Regions from separate parts of the Nicoliella spurrieriana genome, predicted to be linked through region 2. Evidence: riboswitches for the same ligand, from Rfam matches in the RefSeq annotation. Region 2 holds a riboswitch; the other holds the start of a gene.
The links. A riboswitch is a leader RNA that binds a small molecule or an ion and turns the genes downstream of it on or off. The one in region 2 is predicted to bind thiamine pyrophosphate.

Region 1: it holds a riboswitch for thiamine pyrophosphate, as region 2 does, so the genes downstream of both, tenA (thiaminase II) here and MOO44_RS04635 (uracil-xanthine permease family protein) in region 2, are expected to answer to the same signal.

The regions. Positions count from the first base shown of each region.
Region 1 is NZ_CP093360.1:265,355-271,629, reverse strand. Features, by position in the region: gene thiM (hydroxyethylthiazole kinase) at 1-457, opposite strand, end outside; gene thiE (thiamine phosphate synthase) at 457-1,101, opposite strand; gene thiD (bifunctional hydroxymethylpyrimidine kinase/phosphomethylpyrimidine kinase) at 1,088-1,900, opposite strand; gene tenA (thiaminase II) at 1,897-2,604, opposite strand; TPP riboswitch at 2,695-2,786, opposite strand; gene MOO44_RS01325 (carbon-nitrogen hydrolase family protein) at 2,933-3,742, shown strand; gene MOO44_RS01320 (hypothetical protein) at 3,790-3,975, opposite strand; gene MOO44_RS01315 (ROK family protein) at 4,287-5,153, opposite strand; gene aroB (3-dehydroquinate synthase) at 5,159-6,220, opposite strand; gene aroF (3-deoxy-7-phosphoheptulonate synthase) at 6,223-6,275, opposite strand, start outside.
Region 2 is NZ_CP093361.1:808,105-814,379, reverse strand. Features, by position in the region: gene MOO44_RS04645 (acyl-CoA reductase) at 1-814, opposite strand, end outside; gene MOO44_RS04640 (LuxE/PaaK family acyltransferase) at 814-1,932, opposite strand; gene MOO44_RS04635 (uracil-xanthine permease family protein) at 1,919-3,235, opposite strand; TPP riboswitch at 3,323-3,424, opposite strand; gene MOO44_RS04630 (hypothetical protein) at 3,534-5,348, opposite strand; gene MOO44_RS04625 (hypothetical protein) at 5,929-6,099, opposite strand.

The DNA of each region.
Region 1 (6,275 bases), on a different replicon from region 2:
TTTGGGCAACTTGTTTAGCAATTGCAACTACATCGCCACTTCCATTCCCAGCATCAATGCCATTGACTTGCCAATTGACGTTGGCTAGGTATGCGATTTCACCAGCATTACCACGGATGACATCGAAATGAACTTCATCGGCAGTTCGTTTAAAATTAGCTTGCCTTAATTCCGTTACACCAACAGCCACTGGATCGATTACGACGGGGATGCCTCGTTTGTTAGCAACCTTTCCGCTAGCTAAGACGTTACGAAGCGTTGATTCATTCGTAGAGCCCATATTAAAAACGACTCCCGAAGCAATATTGGTTAATTCCTTAGCTTCTCGTTCATCAGTAAACATGATCGGTGAACCGCCATAGAAATTAATGGCATCTGCGACGTGTTGGGGGGTGACCATGTTAGCAACGTTTAAAATTACTGGATTGGTTTTGCGAATTGAATCAATAGTTAACATTATGCTTCTCCCTTCAAGTGCCTGACCGTCAATGGAATGTCGTCACTCTCCATGATATCTGAAATCACCGCAACTCCACTAACAGAGTGTTTTAAGACCTCACCTACATTATCCTCATGAATGCCACCAATTGCAACAATTGGTTTTAAGGTGGCTTGGTTCATTTGAAAGAGTCCATCTAATCCAATCGGCTGTTTCGCATTCTCCTTACTGTTCGTGGCAAAGATGGGCCCGACCCCAAGGTAATCGACGCCCGTTAAATCGCCACTTGCAATTAACTCATCCCGATTATGAACAGATAAGCCCACAATCATCCCGCTAGCTTTTTTAACCACTTCCTGAACCGGGGTGTCACTTTGGCCAACGTGAATTCCGTCAGCATCGATGGCCTGGGCTAATTTTAGATCATCATCAACGATTAATGGGATTGCAGCCTTGCGAGTAATTTCACGCACTTGCTTTCCTAACGCTAATCGCTCCGTCCCGCTCAGGGCGCTATGATCTTTTTCCCGATATTGAAACATCGTAATGCCGCTTTGGCAGGCAATCGTTAGTTGTTGAATGAACCGTTTTCGATCACCATGAATGTTTTGGGTCCCACCGATAAAATAAACTTTCAACATTTCCGGATTAAATTTTAACATTTGAATTTTCAGCTCCCCAGTGATTTAAAGGTCCGTGACCCTGTCCAACGTGAATTTCGTGTTGTAAAATTTCATTCATAAATTGCTTAGCAGTTTGAATTGCCATTTTAACCGAGTGCCCCTTAGCTAATTCTGCCACCATGACCGATGATAGGGTGTCGCCAGTCCCGTGTTTCCGCTTGGAATCAACGTGTTGACCACTCATCCAAAAATCACTTCCATCAGCTAATAGGACATAGTCATCATTCTTAGGTCCATTACTATGGCCACCCTTCAAAACAACGTTCTTAGCTCCCAATTGTTGAATTTCTTTTGCGGCGCGTTTGGTCGATTCACGGTCCGTAATCGAATGTTTAACGATGGTTTCTGCTTCTGGTAAGTTTGGGGTGATAATATCAGCAAGGGGGATTAACTCTGTGATCACGGTATCAATTGCATCATCGGTCAATAACTTAGCACCCCCCTTAGCAACCATCACTGGATCAACCACTAAGTTCTCTAGTGAATACCGTTGAATATTTTGTGCTACATTGTGAACGTGTTCAGCATCGAATAGGGCGCCAGTTTTGGCTGCTTTGATCACAAAGTCATCTGCAATTGATTTAAATTGGGCATCGACCATCTCAAGGGGCAGTGGCAAGACCCGTTGAACATCAATTGTGTTTTGGGCGGTCACGCCCACCACCACACTGGTGCTAAAAACATGACAGGCCTGCATGGTCTTAATATCTGCCATCATTCCAGCCCCACCACCGGAGTCAGTGCCCGCAATCGTCAATGCTTCTGGATATTCATTCATGATTTAAAATCCTCCTTCGCATGGTCCAACGTTGCTTTAAATTGCCAATCCTGTTGATAAAATGCATGTTCCCAAAACTGCCATTCTAATTCGCAGCTTTTTAAGAAGTATTGACTAGCCGTTGCTAGTTCTTCGTTCGAGGCCTGCTTTGCAAAACGATCCACAAAGGCAAACACAGTATCGCTCATTGATTTATCATTATCATCACTAGCGTAGAACATGATCCAATCATAGAATGGATTATCTTTAGTTGCGGCCCCCTGCGCCACTAGATGATCAGCAATTTCTGTGTATGTCCACGGACATGGTTGGAAAGCTGCTAAAATATTTAATAGTGATCCGGTCTCGCCTGCTCGATGCATGTGTGACTCATACAAATACGCCTTTGGAGCAGGGGTGGCGTGTTGTTGATCTTCATAGTTAATTCTCGCAATGTTACAAAAAATGTGGTGCGGATGAATTTCACTATTTAAAATAAAACTAATTTGATCATTAAAGAAGCCCATTAATTCACGATCATTCGATTTGGCAATTGCATTCCCATAAATTTTGATAAATTCATTCAAGTATTGGAAATCTTGTTGAACGTAAAATTGTAACGCTGCTGGTGCAACGTTCCCGTTTGCAATTCCTTGAATGAAGGGATGTTCTAAAATCCCGCTTAAAATTGGTTGGGCCTGTTGCTTTAATTGATCTGAAAACATTGATAAATTCCTCCAAATTAATAACCACCACGGGAAATAAAATAAGGGCGCTTTCTAAATTGTTATAGAAAGCGCCCATTTCGTCGATTTTATTTCGAATCAGCCACGTTCCTACGCTAGAATTATCTAGATTCAGGTTCAATGGGTATTTTCTCAGCCAGATGGCACCCCAGTGGACAGTTAGATTATTTAATTACAAAGCTAATATACCATATCTATTATTCAGTGTCCATGCACAAATTGCATCCTTAACTAATGATTCAGAATTGACATTCAAATTAGATTAGATTAGAATTCAATTAAAATAATTTATAGATTGGGTGATGGGATGACTTACAAAATTGCATTAGCGCAAGCTTATTCAGATGTAGAACAAACGGTAAACCAAAAGAAGCTGACCGAGGTTGTTAAAGAGGCTGCGGCCCACGGGGCAGCATTGGTGGTATTTCCAGAAATGTTTATGAGTACCACTGCAATCGATGCGACCCTAGCTGAAATCAATCAACATGCTGAATCCCTTTCCGGCCCCTTCGTTGATAATGCGAAGCAGGCCGCAGCTGATAATCAGGTCTGGATCATCTTTGGAATGCGTGAACAAAATGATGACCCTAATGATCAACGGGTCTATAACACCATCGTGATTATTAATGACCAGGGGGATGTGGTCACGACCTATCATAAAACCCATTTATACGATGCGTTCGGGACTAAGGAATCCGATCAAATCAAGCCTGGCGATAAACTATTTGAACCGATTCAAACGCCATTTGGTAAAATTGGGTTATTTGTATGCTATGAACTTCGTTTCCCAGAGGTGGCTAGGTATCAAGCAGTCCACGGTGCCGATGTAATTATCATCCCAACCTCTTGGTACCGGGGCCCACTAAAGGAATATCACTGGACATCATTATTAAAGGCCCGCGCAATTGAAAATACGACTTTCATCGTGGGGTGTGATAAGCCTACTTCTGACGCTCGCGTCGGTTTAAGTCAGGTCGTCGACCCGATGGGGGTGGTTACTAACCAAGCAGGGAGTGACGAATGCATCCTATATGCTGATATTGATTTAGACCAAGTTGCTAAGGTGCGTGCAAAATTACCCTCAGCAGCACAACGGATGCCAGAATTATATGACTAATTAAAGCTAAACAGCAGTTTCGCACAAATATGCGGAACTGCTGTTTTTTATTGCTGGTTATTATTATAAAATGCACCCAGTAATCCCAGAAGGACTAAAATGATGGCACCCCAGAAAAAGACCCGCAACATAAAAATAATCGCTGCGATTAATAAAAGCCACCAAAGCCAACTGCTGAAGAATTTCCAAACTAGCCACAACATTAAAATCATGATCAATAGTAAAATAATCATTTCATCACCATTCCTTTTAATCAATTCATTTTAGCATAATTAGAGTCATGATGAGTAATTATTGAACCGTTGTGAATTATTTCACTAATTCTATGATTAATGTCCATTTATTGTTTTAAATTGATTTCTATATCACTATTAGTAAATAACCGTGACATAGAAACTAAATCAATCTGAAGCAAAGTATTTTACTGAGGCGCGCTCAGCCATCGACTTCGCCTAAACAGCTGGAGGATTAATCGTACTAATGAATGCAGCAAGCCTAAATAAAAAAGCATGCTAGCATGCCTTTTTTAAGATTACTTATCCGATTAATTATCTGTTGCTAAAATCAAATTACCAATCGTAGCAGAATTATTATCATGAGCACAACTAACTGATAAGTAATCTACTAGCGATTTTGCTTCAACATAGCCATTCATTAATGTCTGGTATTCACGTCTAATCATTTGGATCAAATCATCGTTAATGACGCTGCCACCAAAAACAATTTTATCCGGATGAATCATTAGGGTCGTTGTGACCGCCGCTTGCGCTAAGTAAAAAGCAATTCGTTGCCAAATCGGATCGGTATGTGGAATTCGTTCTCCCGGGGTATTAGTGCGCGCCTTAAAGGATGGTCCAGCGGCTAAGCCTTCCAGACAATCATCATGAAAGGGGCAGGTGCCATGAAAATCGCCATCCCCACTGTGGCGAACCACCTTAATGTGGCCTAGTTCGGGATGCCCATTCAATCCGAAGATGTGATCATTAATTACGATTCCGGCACCAATGCCAGTGCCGACCGTAATGTATACTAACGATTGATGTTCAATTCCGTTTTGGTGCAACAGGTATGATTCACCAAGTGCAGAACCATTTACGTCCGAAGTGATCGAAACGGGAACGGCCAACGCATCCCTAATCAACTTGAACATATTAACCCCTTGCCAACCTAGCTTCGGGGTATTCGTAATTGCTCCAAATTGATCCGAATGATGATCCAAATTAAGCGGACCGAAACTGGCAATGCTGACGGATGCTAATTCCGGAAACTGGCTGAAGTAGTTAATGACCTGACTAAGTGTAACTTCAGGAGTTGTGGTTTCAATTCTGGTTTGGTTAATAATCTTTAAACGTTCATCACCAACGGAGCAAATGAACTTAGTTCCACCGGCTTCAATGCTTCCTAGTAGCATTATCATCAACTCTTTTCATTTAATAAGCGCTGTAAATCAGCAATCGATACCCGTTTAATGACCGGTTCACCAATTTGCTTTAGGTAAATAATGTTTAGGTATCCGTTATGGTTCTTTTTATCATTTTTAATTTTTTCGATTAACTCTGGTGAATCAAGGAGTGTTGAATCAACTGGCAGACCAACTGCACCCAACCGATCGATCAATTGCTCAACCACATGGCTATCTTTGGGAGCAAATAGTTGATTCATTTTCACTAGTCCAATGCTGACCGCCTCACCATGACGGAGCTTCCCGTTACTAAGGGCTTCGACCCCGTGACCAATCGTATGCCCTAGGTTAAGGAGTTGGCGATTGCCAGCTTCTTTTTCATCTTCCATGACTACCTGGGCCTTAAAAGCCACCGAGTAGCGAATTAAGTCTTCTGCGTGTTCTAATATATCGGCAACTGAATTTAACTGCGTGATCAATTGCCAAAACTGGCCCCCAACTAGTGCTGAACACTTTAAAACTTCACCATACCCCTCGACGACATCCCTAACCTCCAAGGTATTCAGGGTATCAGGGTCGATAATCACTAAGTTCGGTTGATGAAAACTACCCACAATGTTTTTAATATCAGCCAAGTCAACGGCCGTTTTGCCACCAACGGAACTATCAACTTGAGCTAGAAATGAAGTGGGAATTTGAATCAAATCAATTCCGCGCATGTAAGTGGCAGCAACAAAGCCAGCTAAGTCACCCACGACACCTCCACCGAGCGCGATTACTGCATCGCTACGGTTAAAGTGTTCATGGGCCATCTTGGTCTCAATTTGCGCTAAGTTGGTTAATGACTTTGATTGTTCACCGTGGGGGACCGTGACTGTATGCACCTGAAAGCCATTTTGCTTCAATTGATCCTCCACCAATGATAGGTAGATGGGTCCGACATTATCATCAGTGACAACTTCGATTTTCCGTGGTTGCCAGACTGATTTGACTAGGGTGCCCACCTTTTCAAGATTGCCTCGTTCGATTTCAATTTGATATTGATCATTGGTCGTCTTCATATTAATGTTAGTCATTATTATTCCCCCAAAAGGTGATGAATTTGTTGAGCTTTCGCAAAGGTGGTCTTTA
Region 2 (6,275 bases):
CAACCATTGCAAAGCTAATCTTATATCCATAGTGGAGAAAGCGTTTTTCAGTCGGAACCAGCTTCCGGATGCCCTCAACAGCTCGATTGGAGCCATAAACAATCGTGGCATCGGTATTGTCAATTGCGGCTCGTTCTAATGCAGTCGTTCCCCCCTGCCATGGCATAATTGCAACGCAATCCGCGAGGCGCTGATCGATTGCTGCAATGGATTGCATGAATAAAATTGGGAAGAGCGGTTCAGCTAATGACGTCTTCCCTAGGTTCGCTGACTTAACTAGCATCCCCATCACTAGCGGCCAAATTTGCAACCCCGGAATATTCCCTGAGAAAACGTGGAAAATCCCGTTCGGGCCAAACGCCTTGGTGCTACTTCCAATTTTCTGTGGATGAAATTGATCCAAAATCCCGGGCTGGTCTAGCTCCGTATCCACGAACCGCAGGAGTTCCTTCTTCCGAAAGACCCGCACAAAGCGCTTCATTTCTAATGCAACTGTTTCAGCATTATACCCAGTCAATACTGGAATCAACTGCATTGCTAGGCAACGCTGTGGATATTGGGGCTGCGTCCAGAGCTGAATGGCGCGGTCGATCACGTCAATGATTTCAGCAACGGTGCGTTTGGCTAAATCGCTTTGTTGGTGGGCTTCAATTAAGCGGGCGGTGTGGGCAATCGCATCCGCATCGATTACCGGATACCGGAGTGAATACACCGTGGTCCCCACCGTGACTGATTGATACCGAAATGATTGAACGCTAATTGAATCCGGTAATTTAAAGATATCAAGCGGGATGATTTTAATGGTTGCTGGCATTACTTTTGCCCCCTGGCGTTAGTCGCAGTCAATAGTTGATCAATCGCAATTGAACAGCCCTTGGCCTCGGCCCCCTTAATCCGCCCCAGTAATTTAAACCCAGCAGCAGATTGCACCCCCAGATCTTCAGTTAAAATCCCCACACATGAATTCCAATTAGTCAGGTCATAGTAGGCAATTAAGCCCGTTTGTCCAGCCTGAACTGGCGCCAAGGTGTCTGGGTCTAGAATCCGAATCCGGACCCAGGCGGGAGCCAACTTAGTATCATGAACGGGCTGATGGTGAGCCATATCAAAAAGATTGCGGTCGTAACACTGCGAACAAACCTCGGTCATCCCATACATATTAATATGGTGGTCCCGTGCGACCCCAAACGTTGCACTAAGCTGTTGTAATAAGTCATTCAAGCCCAATTCCCGGGATTGGCCCTTAAAGCCCCCGGTATCAAAGATGCGACTCGCAGCGGGCAACTGAAAGTGCAGGTCGTGTTGCCTTAGGTAGTCCAATAGGTGCACGTACGAGAAACTAGCCCCCAATAACATTACCGGCTCGTTCTGCTTAATCGCTGTTTGCAAGGCGCCGACGATGCTGGAAAAGTCCATGGCGTGCTCATTAACGTAAATGTGGCTCTGATCATCACCAAAGAACGCCAGTGCCTTACTAACGTATCTTGACAGCGAGGAGTGTGGATTCACATCTGCCCCCGGAAATAATCCGATGATGCGCATCCGGTCTCGATCGGGCATCACAAATTGCTTGAACGGCCCCTTCATCGAGGCATCCCAGGTCTCAAACGTCGGATGATAATTCCGGCTCCGGTGGGTCGGATCCGTGGTCCCACTGGACATAAATACCGGCTCATCAGGAGTAATCGGAGTAGCGGATAACGACAGGTATTTATACCCCCGAATCGGCATCAACGGAATTTGAGTCCAGTCATGTACCAACAGCGGTGTTTTGCGCTGGTGCTTCGCATAGCTTTTAAATGGTAAGTTATGCTCAAACTGATATTTAAAAATTTTTAACGCAAGCTGATTAAAGTCTTGGTCGTCATTAGGAGTCCCAATTGCTGGATGCTGTTGAATAAATGTTAAGACATCATTTTTAATTTGATTCATGATTGACCTCCCGCCGTTGAAACGCTTTAGGCACTGCCACTAACAAAATGTGTAGTAATACGGAAGCAATTGCCCCAAGCAAAATGTTATTCGTTAATAGTGGTCTCAGTGCCCCCGAATAATTAGTCGCATAGGCAGGGATGCCGATTGCCAACATAATCGATAACCCAATGATCAAATTATTCGTATCGTTACTCTCAGCCCGTTTTAAAATCGCAAAGCCAGTCGTGATCAGCGTTGCTGCGGCTGGTAAGAACATTCCACCAATTACTGGTGCCGGGGTTAGTGATAGAAAGGCCCCTAATTTAGGAATAAAGCCGAACACTAATAACAAGCTCCCAGCCAATAGGATTGGCTTGCGTGAATGAATCCCGGTCAGCTTCATTACCCCAAGGTTTTGAGCAAAGGCCGTTGTTGGGAACCCACCGATCATTGAAGAAAGAATCGAACCCGCTGCTTCACCAGCAATCCCCTTTTCAATTCGCTTTTGGTCAATTTTAGTCTTGGTCACATCCGCCGAGGCCTCATACACCCCAATGGCTTCGATGATTGCCACACAATAGGCAATGAAGAAGGTAATAAATAACGTCCAGTTGAACCGTAACATTCCGTACGGCAATAATTGTGGGAACCCAAAGAGGGGCTTATGCGCCAGTCCCGAGAGGTCGATCATCCCAGTCGCAAAGGCCAATCCATCCCCCACCACAAGCGCAATCAAGAATGAATAGCGGTGCCAAAAGCCCCGGCCAAAGATGGAGAGCCCCACCACAATGGCAGCGGTGACAATCGCTACTAACAGTGTCTTAGGGGCAGCAAAGCTTGCAGCAGTCGGATTCCCGCCCAAAAATTCTTCTAACGTGAAGCTGGCTAGTGAAATCCCCACAAGAAAAATAATGGTCCCGGTAATTGCGGGCGTTAACCACTTGGTCAGCTTCCCCAATAATCCCGTAATTGCTAAAAAAAACGCCAAAATAGCACTCAGTAAAATCGATCCGCCTGCAGCTGGCAGGGTCCCCGTCTTTCCCGCATTGATCATCAATGCATCAAAAGCTGCAGAGGGCCCCTGAACGATTGGAAGTCGTACTAATTTGGTCGCTTGAATAATGGTCACCAACCCAGATGCAATAAAAATTGCATTCACTAAGTTAGTGGATAGTGTTAGTGATAGCCCCGCAGTGGACGCAACAAAAATCGGGTCTAACCACACGTTTGAAACAAAAATATGTTGAATACTAGCAAGAAATGTTTGTCCCCATTTTAAGTCATTGGTGGACAAATCAGTGGTTGCTTGATCATTTTCCATGAAAACATCTCTCCTTAAATTAAGCAATTTGGCTTAATTAAACTGAGAACCCAATTCACCACCGCAAATTGAAAAAGTTTCCATTTAAAATCAAAGTCGCTGCATTCCTACGCTGGTACTAACCAGATCAGGTTCATAAGGGTTAAGGACGGACCTACTCTCAGCCAAACGGCTCCCCTTGCAGTTAATTAAGTAACCTGAGTATAGCATAGTAAGTAGCCAACCTAAAAGCCCCCCTTGATTTTTCATTCCAAAATAAAAACGTGGTCAATGTAAAATTAACCACGCTTTTATTCATTTAATCCAACGGCGCCTGTGACTTCATCACTTCCGGACTCCACAGCGTCAGTAGGTACCCGTACCCCTGCGCATCAAACGACAGGTCCTCAAATTCACGGTTAATCCCAAACGACATGTAGTGCACGTCACTTGGCTGGAGCGTCCCCGCCACCAGCTTGTCTAATGGGACCGAGGTGATGATATTATCAGAAACAATGTACATCCGGTTGTTATATGCATCATAATCAAGGTTTTGGTTACTATACCCACCCCAGTTAATGTTTTGCGGTACGGCGCTAAAATTGGCCGCCCCGGTGGTTTCATTCAGCGTCCCCTTGTAGATCTGGTAGGTCGAAAAACTCTTCTGCCCGGCTTCAACGACCGACTCCTTGCGGCCAAAGTAGGCGTTCCCGGCCGTATCAAAGGTCAGCGTATTAATGCTGTAATTTGCATTTCCATTGATCAACGGGAAGTTGAACTGCTTAATCGGCTGCAACGTGGTCGGATTGATTTCGGTAATCGTATTCGTCCCGCCCGCCGGCAGATTGGCCAGCGTATCGTCTTGGACCAAATAGAGGTTCTGCGTGACCGGATTATACGACAACGTCTGACCGTGGCCGATATTTAACAACGGACTCACCTGCGCCGCATCTACGATTGCCATGTATTTCAAATACTGGGCGTGTTCGGCCTCTAGCGACTGCACGTTATGGGTCACGTTCTGCTCAGCCGTTTGCACGTCTAATTGGTCCTGGTTGACCAACTGGTTCGAGTCGTTCACGTTCTGGGTCGCAGTCAAATACCGTTTCCCGATCCCCTGATTGAACTGCTTTAACGCCACCTTGGCCGCCTTAACGGTCGCCCTTAGCTGTGTTTGGCGCCCCGTCAGTTGCTTTAACTGCTTCATAAGCGCCTTGCGTTGGGCCGGCTTAGCCTTCCGCAAGCGTTTGACCACCTGCTTGCGCTTGGTAGTGACTTGATTGGCGGTTTTCAGGCTCGTAGCCGTGACCTGGTTAAAGTAGGCCACGTAGTTACTAGCCGCGAGCCGCTTCGTAATCTTCGCATTGAACAGGCGTTGCTTGACCAATGCTGATTGGACCTTAGCAGCATATTGGTCAGCAGCATTCGTAATCTTTTGCAACGCGGCTTGGTACGCCTGATTATCCTGTTGGTCACTAGCCACCTGCGCACTTGCATTCTGGACCGCATTTTGCGAGTCATTATCGCTGTTTTGCGCATCGTTTAACACCGATTGGTAGTTAGCAGCCAGCTTTAAGTTGGCTTGCCCATAGGCCGTGTATGGGGAGGTATATGTATATGCCTTCCAAATTAAATCACGCCCGTCACCGTTGCCACCCAGGACCCCTAGGTTCGTCAAGTCGGTCGTATTGTACTTCGCAATCGCCCCCTGCTTGACCTTGTCGCCTAATGATTCAACAAAATACATATTATCACCGATCTGGGCACTGCTTTGGTAATTGCCGTACTCCCGCGAATCAACGTGGAAGCCGTTCGGGAGGTAGTAGTCGGTATTAAAGGTCGTCGTCCCCTGTTGATCGGTGTAGCTGTGACTGGGGTTTTGCTGGTCCATCTGGTATTGGGTCTGATTGAACTTGCCGTTATAGACCACGGTCGGTGGGATGCTGCCCACCGTCGTGGCCGGTTGATTCGTGGGCGTTAACCCGTTTCCCGATTGTAACTCGGGCGGATTTGCCACTGAATTTTGATTGAAATTAGCATAGTATTGCTGGGCTGCTGAAGCATGCTGATGTGTCAAGCCACACCAACACACTGTCGCTGCCATTAGGGTCGTGATCAATCCCCATCGTTTCATGAATATTCACCGCCATTTTAAAATAGAATTCATAACTAATTCATAACTGTGATTAGTATAATCCATGCCGATTGTTTGTGACAATTTGTAATATTTGGACGGTTAGACCGTTTCGAACCACTAGTATAAAAATAAATCCATCAATCAATTGACTGATGGATTTATTAAGAATGAGAGATTCTGATATGCTATGTGAATAATTATAAAAGAGATAAAATATCTTTTAAGTCCACGATATTCAGCCATTCAATTAACGCCTTGATTTTAAAGGAATGCTAATGGTCAGTTAGGATTTCAGCAGCGAATCGATCAGGTACGCTACTAAATTAGGAATCAATTGAATGGCAATATCGTTTGATATGTACTATTATCTTAACTAAATATTTAGAACTTAACAAATTAGTTAGAATTGAACCCCGGTTATAAAATAGTTCAATTTTCAACCCAAAATGACTCAAATTGTCCAATAAATTATACCGGTAGTGAATTCCGTGTTATAATATTGTAATATTACTGTTAAACTATTGTAATAAGAGGTGTAATTATTAATCAAACCAAGTCCAAAATAGCAGATGCATATCTAATTCTGCTCGATACCCAGAATGCAAACGACATTACTAATAATGACATCATTACCGAGGCTGGCATTTCCAAGGGGACGTTTTACAACCACTTTAATGATCAGCGCCACATTCAACAATTCATTTTCCATGAAATCGACAGTAATATTATCCATTCCATCGTAGACCATGGCCATTACATCCAAGCGACCCAGTCGTTAGACGTCCTATTAAAGTGTGTTTCCGACACCACGATTCCTGAAATATACACCTACCGTGAGAAAATCCGGATCCTCTACAATTCATCGATTAATGGTGATTGGCAACGCTACCTAAAGCATAAGTACCTCAAGTTAATCAGACGCCT